Regions from separate parts of the Arthrobacter sp. efr-133-TYG-104 genome, predicted to be linked through region 3. Evidence: riboswitches for the same ligand, from Rfam matches in the RefSeq annotation. Region 3 holds a riboswitch; each other region holds the start of a gene.
What was found. A riboswitch is a leader RNA that binds a small molecule or an ion and turns the genes downstream of it on or off. The one in region 3 is predicted to bind cyclic di-AMP.
Positions count from the first base shown of each region.

Region 1: linked by a shared signal. The riboswitch ahead of QRN04_RS00435 (M23 family metallopeptidase) and the one ahead of QRN04_RS08840 (aggregation-promoting factor C-terminal-like domain-containing protein) in region 3 are both predicted to bind cyclic di-AMP.
Region 2: linked by a shared signal. The riboswitch ahead of QRN04_RS04630 (hypothetical protein) and the one ahead of QRN04_RS08840 (aggregation-promoting factor C-terminal-like domain-containing protein) in region 3 are both predicted to bind cyclic di-AMP.
Region 4: linked by a shared signal. The riboswitch ahead of QRN04_RS09830 (C40 family peptidase) and the one ahead of QRN04_RS08840 (aggregation-promoting factor C-terminal-like domain-containing protein) in region 3 are both predicted to bind cyclic di-AMP.

Region 1 is NZ_JARVTA010000001.1:84,013-86,205, forward strand. It holds gene QRN04_RS00430 (iron-dependent transcriptional repressor DtxR) at 246-941, shown strand; cyclic di-AMP (ydaO/yuaA leader) riboswitch at 1,112-1,323, shown strand; gene QRN04_RS00435 (M23 family metallopeptidase) at 1,328-2,152, shown strand.
Region 2 is NZ_JARVTA010000004.1:57,684-59,876, reverse strand. It holds gene QRN04_RS04640 (DUF6480 family protein) at 1-56, shown strand, start outside; gene QRN04_RS04635 (ATP-dependent DNA ligase) at 77-1,141, opposite strand; cyclic di-AMP (ydaO/yuaA leader) riboswitch at 1,337-1,486, shown strand; gene QRN04_RS04630 (hypothetical protein) at 1,489-2,193, shown strand, end outside.
Region 3 is NZ_JARVTA010000010.1:22,786-24,978, forward strand. It holds gene QRN04_RS08835 (HAMP domain-containing sensor histidine kinase) at 1-625, shown strand, start outside; cyclic di-AMP (ydaO/yuaA leader) riboswitch at 758-915, shown strand; gene QRN04_RS08840 (aggregation-promoting factor C-terminal-like domain-containing protein) at 923-1,771, shown strand; gene QRN04_RS08845 (glycosyltransferase) at 1,943-2,193, shown strand, end outside.
Region 4 is NZ_JARVTA010000011.1:89,335-91,527, reverse strand. It holds gene QRN04_RS09840 (NCS2 family permease) at 1-139, opposite strand, end outside; gene QRN04_RS09835 (copper resistance CopC family protein) at 256-891, shown strand; cyclic di-AMP (ydaO/yuaA leader) riboswitch at 1,008-1,191, shown strand; gene QRN04_RS09830 (C40 family peptidase) at 1,195-1,989, shown strand; gene QRN04_RS09825 (NAD(P)/FAD-dependent oxidoreductase) at 2,095-2,193, opposite strand, start outside.

The DNA of each region.
Region 1 (2,193 bases), on a different contig from region 3:
CCCCTTCGACTCCCCAATTCTGCCCGAACACCCTCCTTGGCAGGAACCTGGAGTTGTCATAGTCCGCCACGTGGAACGCACCCAGACCATATGCAACCGGTCCCGTTGACGGAATTATCAAGAGTAATTCCTAATAAGCTAGGCTGGTCTTGCGTTAAGGGCGGGCGAATCAAGCCCCGCCCACCGAGTTGGGCGCGGTACGGTGGAGCTACGCAAGAGACTGCGTTCGAGGAGAGCTGAGCGGGATGACGGATCTGATCGATACCACTGAGATGTATCTTCGGACCATTTTGGAGCTTGAAGAAGAGAACATTGTTGCCCTTCGCGCACGAATTGCCGAGCGTCTCCGACACTCCGGCCCCACCGTGTCACAGACCATCGGACGAATGGAAAGGGACGGCCTGGTCATAGTTTCCAATGACCGCCACCTGGAACTGACCCAAGCGGGCCGGAAGCGGGCCACCGAAGTAATGCGTAAGCATCGGCTGGCCGAGCGGCTCTTGGCAGATGTGATCGGATTGGATTGGGCCTACGTCCATGACGAAGCCTGCCGTTGGGAACACGTTATGAGCGAACGCGTCGAACGCAGGCTTTACGAGCTTCTTGAGCACCCCACCGAATCTCCCTACGGCAATCCGATTCCAGGGCTTGAAGCAATCGGTGGTTTGGCCGCCGTCCCTGCGGGCCGGCCGGATGTCAACCTTTTGCAGGCCATGGACGGTTACGGCTCCGATTCGCGGGTGCTCATCAGCCGCCTCGCCGAACCTATCCAAGTGGAGCCGGAGCTGTTGACCCAGTTGGATGAAGGCGGAATCCGGCCAGGAGCATTAGTGTCACTGGAGCGAGTGGGCGAGTACATCTCCGTTCGGGTCCCCGGCATTGAAGGCGCCTTGGAACTCCCTCCTGAGGTCGCCGGCCACGTCTTTGTTTCCCTCGGCTAATACGCCGGGCGACATCTAGCGCGGCTGCAATTCTCCCGCTGCGGCACGGCTTAGCATCACCCTTTCCTGTTGATAACGAATTTATTACTGGGGGACTTAATCCCCTATAGTTGATTATTGGCGCCGATACCAAAGCGTTACCTGATCCGGAGCCAAACTCTGCCAGCGGATCAGGTGTTCCACCCCTTACTGGCAGAGGCGGGGGAACCACTAGCGGCTGTCTAAAGAAGCAGCCTTGGGGTGAAGTCCGCAGCAGAAGTGCCCACTGATACAGGTCCTCCTGGGGATACCTGTGTGCCGTGAGCGCTGAGCGCGGGCCGGGTCTTTGAACTCTCTGACTCGAATCCGACAGCTAACTTCGCAGGCTTTTCAGAGAGGAATAGAGTTTGACATCGCAGAACGTCAGGGGCCGCCGTCGCGCATCCGGCCCTGCTGCTGAGGTGGGGCCTGCCCGCGTTGCTACGGAAATCCGGCCCCGCGAAGCCAGCCGCCAGCGCCGTCGGAAAGGTCCGCTGCGTCAAGTGGCCGACTTCGCCGCAGCCAGCGGAGTGGGTCAGAAAGCCGGCATCGCACTTGCTGCTACCGGCTTGGCACTGACAGTCGGCCTGCCAGGCACCAGCCCGATGATGGCTACCTCGGACTCTGGCCAAACCGAGTCTGCGCTGTCTGTAGCCGGTACCCAGCCGGAGGTATCCGCGGCGGCATCGGCCAAAATCGACTTCAGCCGTGCTGCCGTTTCCACGGCAGCGGATCCCGATGGCAAGCTGAAGCAGCTGCTGAGCGCCCAGTCTGTGGCCAGCATCCAGCGTTCATCGTCCCAAGGCACTTTGGGTGCCCCCTTGGACACGCTCGTCACGGCATCGCCGTTCGGTTACCGCGTCAGTCCGCTGACGGGCGGCACCGGTGACTTCCACCGCGGCCAGGACTTCGTGGCGCAGTGCGGCACCGCGGTCCATGCTGCCGCGGCCGGCAAAGTAACTTTCGCAGGATGGCACGAGTACGGTGGCGGCAACCGTGTGGTTATAGATCACGGAAACGGCTTGGAAACTACCTACAACCACCTGTCGTCCTTCAACGTCAAGGTGGGCCAGACGGTCAGCCGCGGCGACGTTGTGGCCCTCAGCGGCACCACGGGAGCCTCCACGGGCTGCCACCTCCACTTTGAAGTCCAGGTCAATGGCGAAGTCGTTGACCCCATGGGCTGGCTCTGACCAACGTGATGGCCATCTCTCGATTCCGTGAGGCCGCTCGT
Region 2 (2,193 bases), on a different contig from region 3:
GTGAAACCCCGCCCGCCGAGGACAGCATGAGCATGGATCAAGGACACGACGAGTAACGCACGCCAGCGTGCCCGGGCTACGTGAGCTTCAGGATCTTGCCGAGATCGTAGTCGGCCGGTTCCTCCAGCTGCGAGTAGGTGCAACTGTCGGGTGTCCGGTCCGTCCGCCACCGCCGGAACTGGGTGGTGTGCCGGAAACGATCGCCCTCCATATAGTCGTACGCCACTTCGATCACCAGGTCAGGGCGAAGCGGGACGAAAGAGAAGTCCTTGCCGCCGCTCCACCTGCTCTGGGCCCCGGGCATCCTGGAACCACCCGCCGCTTCATCTTGCGTGGCCCACTCACCCCACGGATGGTCGCCGAGGTCCACTTGGTACGGTTCCAACTCGGCCACCAGGCTCTCCCGTTTGGCCATGGGGAACGATGCCACCACCCCCACGTGGTGAAGCCGCCCGTCGTCGTCGTAAAGGCCCAGCAGCATGGACCCGACGACCTTTGCCGTCTTGTGCCAACGGAAGCCCGCCACCACGCAGTCCGCGGTTCGCACGTGCTTGGTCTTGAACATGACGCGCTTGTTGGGTTGATATGTGCCGTCCAGTGGTTTGGACAGCACGCCGTCGAGCCCTGCGCCTTCCAGTTGGACGAACCACTCCTTGGCCCTCTCCAAGTCGGTCACTGCGGGGGTGATGTACACAGGGGGTTCGGCCGTGGAGAGTGCTTGCTCCAGGATTGCTCGGCGTTCCGAAAAAGGCCGGCCCGTCAGGTCGTCATCACCTAGGGCAAGGATGTCGAAGGCGACCAACGACGCCGGGGTCTTCTCCGCCAGCATCCGGACCCTGCTATCGGCAGGATGGATGCGTTGCTGGAGAACCTCGAATTCAAGCCTGTTGCCTTGGATCAGGACAATCTCGCCGTCGATGACGCACTTGTCCGGAAGGTTCCCCTGCAGCGCCGCCACAAGCTCCGGGAAATACCGGGTCATGGGCTTCTCATTCCGGCTGCCGAGGACTATCTCGTCCCCATCCTTGAAGACGATGGTCCGGAAGCCATCCCACTTGGGCTCGTAGTGCCCAACATCCGGGATGTCAGGGACTGACTTGGCGAGCATGGGCGAGACGGGCGGCATCACGGGCAGGTCCATAGGTCAATGTCTACCTGCCCTGGCCCAGTGAAGCTAGTGTTGGGCGATGGATATCCGGCCGTGTTGCGGGCGGGAGCCGTGACGGCCGCGCAGCCGTTACATTAATGTGACTTTGTTTTCCGGCTAGGGTAACTTCATAGGGCGACCCGGAACTCCGCTGGGCCGTTTCCGGGCTGACGCCGAGCTCTGCCGCAATCCGGGATTCCGCTAGACCCACGGCAGAGACGGGGGACCCAGTGTTCCGGGCTTGTTCCCCGACAAGCCCTTGGGGTGTAGCCGCCAACCGCGGCCGGACGGCCTCGTCCGAACCCGACAGCTAACCTCGAAGGCGTCGAGAGGCAACAACCATGTCCCCAACCATGGATCAGCCGCGACGCGCCCTGCGTGAGAGCGAGCGCGCCAAACCAACAGGCCGCCGTCGGGCGTCTACTGACAGTCCCGCACTTGCGGACCCGGCACTACCGATGACCCGTGCGGCACGGCGTGCCGCCGAGCGGCAACGCGAGCACGCTTCCGGCGTGGGCGTCGACGACGACGCCAGCCACGCCGAACGACCCGCCGCCGCTGGGCCCCAGCCCGTGCAAACCGCGTTCGAGCAAACCGCGACCGTCCCCGAGGCCCTGGCTGGAGAAGCACCGGCCGGAGCAGATCTGGCCGGCGACGATCTGGCCACAGTTCAGATTCCAGCCGTTCAGCCCGCCCCTACTGAAGCGACCGCGGAACCAGTCGCCGCAGCAGTCACGGCAGCCATCCCGCTCCAAGCTGCCGAGGTCTCTTCGTTTCCGCACCACCGGCCGCGCCAATACAGTCGCGAACCATACGCGGTACTACACAAGGCCGCGTCAGTCCGCCACATGAGCCAACGCATGGCCATGGTGGCAGGGGCATTGGGCCTGGCCTTGACTGTGGGCACGGTGGGCCACGCTCTCGATCTTCCGTTCTTTGGCAGCGAAAGCAAGGTCACGGACGCCAGTGGCGGCGGCGCCGGTGCCACGATCGCACAAACCACGGCCTCGATCTCCGGCGTGCCCGGCGGTTCCAGCGCCGCATCC
Region 3 (2,193 bases):
CATCCGTGGCTACACGGAGCTGCTGCGGATGACGGAATCTTTCACCGATGATGGCCGCAAATCGCTGGCCCGCGTCCAAAGCCAGTCGGAGCGCATGACCACGCTGGTAGAGGATCTGCTGCTGCTGGCCCGCTTGGATGAGGGACAACCCCTGCATGTCACGGATGTGGACCTCACGCAGTTGGTCATTGAGACCGTCAACGACGAGAAAGTCATGGCACCGGACCATCACTGGCAACTGCGGCTTCCCGATGAACCGATCTCGGTCCGGGGCGATGCGACGCAGCTGCATCAGGTCATGGCCAATCTGCTATCGAACGCCCGCAAACATACCGATCAGGGCACCACTGTGGTGACCGGTGTATCGCTCTCGGCAGACGGCAGCGCCGTGGTCACCGTGACGGACAACGGCCCTGGCATACCCGAGGACTTTCAACGCCGCATCTTCTCGAGGTTTGCCCGTGCAGACGCTGCCAGGTCGGGGTCCGAAGGTACCTCGGGGCTGGGTCTGTCCATCGTCGAATCCATAGTCCAAGCACACGGGGGGAACGTGGAAGTGACATCCCGTCCGGGGCGGACGGAGTTCGCCTTGCGTCTTCCGTCAATGAACACCGGCTTGACGTAATGAAACGAGCAAGTCGACTCTCCGCATTCGTGATCTCTGTTACCTAAATGTGACTTTGAGCGAAGGGTCCTGTACCGTCGAAAGGGTGGGTCGCTCCAACTGGCCCACTTCCGGGATGCGCCGAGCTCTGCCACTTCCCGGAGTCCGTTCTTCTTTGAGGCAGAGACGGGGGACCCAGAGTCTCCGGGCCAGGCCTAGTGCCAGCCCTTGGGGTGAAACCGCAGCGTGATGCGCGGCCGGATGACCTCATCCGAACCCGACAGCTAACTCCGCAGGCGCTGAGAGGCAATCAAAACCATGTCTGAATTTAACGATCAGGCGCGCCCTTCCGCGCGTCACCGTGACGACAAGAGCACACCCCTGACCAAGTCGCAGTCCGTCCTAAAGAACGCTGCCCGCCGGGGTAAAAGCGGCTACCGCATGTCGGTAGTGGCCGGCGTTATCGCCGCAGGGCTGGGTGTTGCATCGCTGGGCCAGGCCGCGAATGCAGCGTTCACTCTTCCTGAAATGAGCAAGGCAGCGGAGACCCAGTCAACCGCACAGTCTGACAGCAAGGCTAAGGACGCTGTGGCACAGGCTGTAGCAAAGGCCGACGCCGCCAGGCAGGCCGCTGCAGACAAGGCAGCAGCTGACAAAGCTGCAGCCGATAAGGCAACAGCAGACAAAGCTGCAGCCGATCAAGCAGCAGCAGCGAAAGCCGCAGCGGACAAGGCAACTGCGGACCAAGCCGCTGCCGCACAAAAAGCTGCTGCGGATGCTGCCACGAAGCAGGCCGCTGACGCCGCTGACGCCCAGACTGCTGCTGCCGCGCAGGCTGCCGCCACCCCCGTGGCTGTGGACGATCCTGCCGGCGCCAAGGCCTATGCAGCAAGCGTTCTCTCCAGCTACGGCTGGGGCCAGGGCGAAATGACCGCCCTGAACGCACTGTGGGAAAAGGAATCAGGATGGCGGACCACTGCTACCAACGCTTCCAGCGGTGCCTACGGCATTGTCCAGTCCCTTCCCGCTTCCAAGATGGCTACTGCCGGTGCTGACTGGCAGACCAACTACCAAACCCAGATCAAGTGGGGGCTGGACTACATCAAGCAGCGTTACGGCTCCCCCTCGGCTGCCCTCGCGTTCCACTTGGCCAATAACTGGTACTAAACCACCAGGGCTAACCATCGCCGCACTGTCCCTGATTGCCGCACTGTCCCTGCATGTCCACTACAGCGTCCGCTGCAGTAGGCAATCGGGACGGTGCGGCAATTCCGGTTTCACAGTCACATCACAGCTTCCGCCTAAAGCACTCATACGAGGCTGCCCCACGCTGGATACATGACGCTCACAGATCCGGCAACTGGTGCACCACCAAGCCCACGCCAAGGCGGGGAACTGGCATCCTCCGCTGTGCCGCTGGCGCAAGCGCGGCGCTCTCCGGTTGATACCCACACTGCCGTTCCGGTCCTTGACGTGACAATCCCTGTCCACAACGAGGAAAGCGACGTGGAAGCCTGCCTCCGCAGGCTTCACGCGCACCTTGCGGAAACGTTCCCCCACAGCTTCCGTATCACCGTGGCCGATAACGC
Region 4 (2,193 bases), on a different contig from region 3:
AAAGGATGAGAGGGTTCAAGACCACGATGTAGCTCATGGCGAAGAACGTCGCGAACCCGCCCCGGATTTCCCGTGAGTACGTGGATCCGCGTTCGGTGATCTTGAAGTAGCGGTCAAGGGCAGAACCTTGTTTCAGCATGAAGGTCTCCGGGGTTCGGGGGGAGTGTGCTATCAAATCCTATGCCCCGCGGAGTGGGTGCCTGTGACCATTCGCCTACTCTGTAAGGAAGCCAACACTAGGAGAAACCGCCCCAAATGCGTACAACCCGCACGCTTCTGGCCGCCGTCGTCGCCGCTCTTGCCTTCGCGGGCGCTTTGCTGTTTTCAGCAGCGCCAGCGTCCGCGCATGATGTCGCTGAGTCAACGGCACCAGCGGACGGTGCCACCGTGGCAGGGGTACCGGCGTCGGTTTCGATTACGTTCAATAACCCGCCGCTGGCCATCGGGTCCGGCGTAACGGTTAGCGAGGGCGGGCAGAACTGGGCGGACGGCGCCGTCGAAATAATCGACAACCAAGCCGTGCAAAAGTTGCGTTCCGGTGCCCCGGCAGGCAAATACACGGTGGTATGGCGCGTGGTCAGCTCCGACTCACATCCCATTGAAGGCACCTTCAGCTTCACGGCAACCACTGGAAGTACGACGTCGGCAAGCGGCGCTGCGGAGCCGTCCGCCTTGGCGGCCGTTCCGACTGCGGGCGAAGCGGCTCCCGGCAGCAGCAGCGCGCCTCGGGCGGCCGACGGCGTAGGCGTCCGGGACTCGTCCGAGCCGTTTCCTTGGAGCATCGTGGGCCTGGCTGTGGTCGCGGTTGGCATAGTGGCGTACCTGGCGGTGACGGCGCGCCGCAGGCTGGCAGTCCCGGACGACGCAGACGGCGACGATCAGCCTGAGTAAGGAAGCCCGAGTAGGAAGCCTGTCCGTTACAGAAATGTGACTTTGCCTGAGGGATCCCGTACGGTTGTAAATGTGCCTGTTCCACGTAGCGGGCACTTCCGGACTGATTGCCTAGCTCTGCCGCAGTCCCGGAATCCGTTCGCAGACAAACCACGGCAGAGACGGGGAACCCAATTTAGGTCGCTTTTGAGCGTGCCTTGGGGTGAAGCCACGAGGCTTCCGCTGCCCAGCGGGGGATCGTGGCCGGGTGACTCCCATCCGAATCCGACAGCTAACCTCGCAGGCATCGGGAGAGGCTTTTTCATGTCTTCACGCATTCTTCGCGGCCGTCGTAAGGCGGACACCGTACGTCCTAATCCTTTTATTTCCATCTCCAAGGCCGTTGCCAGCAACGCGTCCGGCGCTGGTCGCCAGGCCGCCGTGATCGCCGCGGCATCGGGATTGGTCTTGACCGGCACCGTAGCGGCACACGCTGCCGAGCCGCCCGTTCAGCGGGATTCCAGCCCTGCCACCGTAGCGGAACACGCCACCGGGGCGCCTAACAAGGTCGTCACCGCTGCGGCCACGGCAACCGTCAACTTCGAGCGTCCCACTGTTGCCTCGGAGGCAGCCCCGGTCGTCGAAAAGCCGGCCCCCGTCGTCGAGGCTCCCGCCGCTCAGGCCCCGGTCGCCAAGAAGGCAGTCGCCGCAGCTGTTGCTCCAGCACCTGTTGCCGTCAAGGCCGCTCCAGCCGCACCGGCTGCAGCGCCTGTAGCTCCTGCGGCCGCCGCGCCGGCCAGTGGCGTGAACGCCGCCATGGTCGCCTCGGCATACGCCCAGATCGGCATCATGCAGGATTGCACTGCCATGGTGGAAAGGGCCCTTGGCTCGGCCGGCATCCCTGTTGGGGACCTCGCGCCCCTGCAGTTCCTGAACTACGGCAAGGTAGTCAGCTCACCGTTGCCGGGCGACATGATCGTCCAGTCCGGCCACGTTGCCATTTACATTGGCAACGGCCAGGCCATCAGCGGTGGCATCAACGGCAACCAGACCGGCATCCACCCTGTTAGCTGGATGACCAACGTCGGGCCTGTCACGTACGTGCGCGCGGGCGCATAAGCTTCACGTTGCAGCTTTAGGTAGCAAACCAAAGGCCGGCATGGTCGAGGACTAGCGTCTTTCGACCGTGCCGGCCTTTGGTGTTCGCAGTTGTGCGATTAAGTTTCAGGCGATGGCCATACGGGAGCCAGTGGAAACGGATCCGCCAGGCAAAGCGACCTTTGACGAAATCGCCTGCCCCACGGCCTTGGCTTGCCGGAGCAC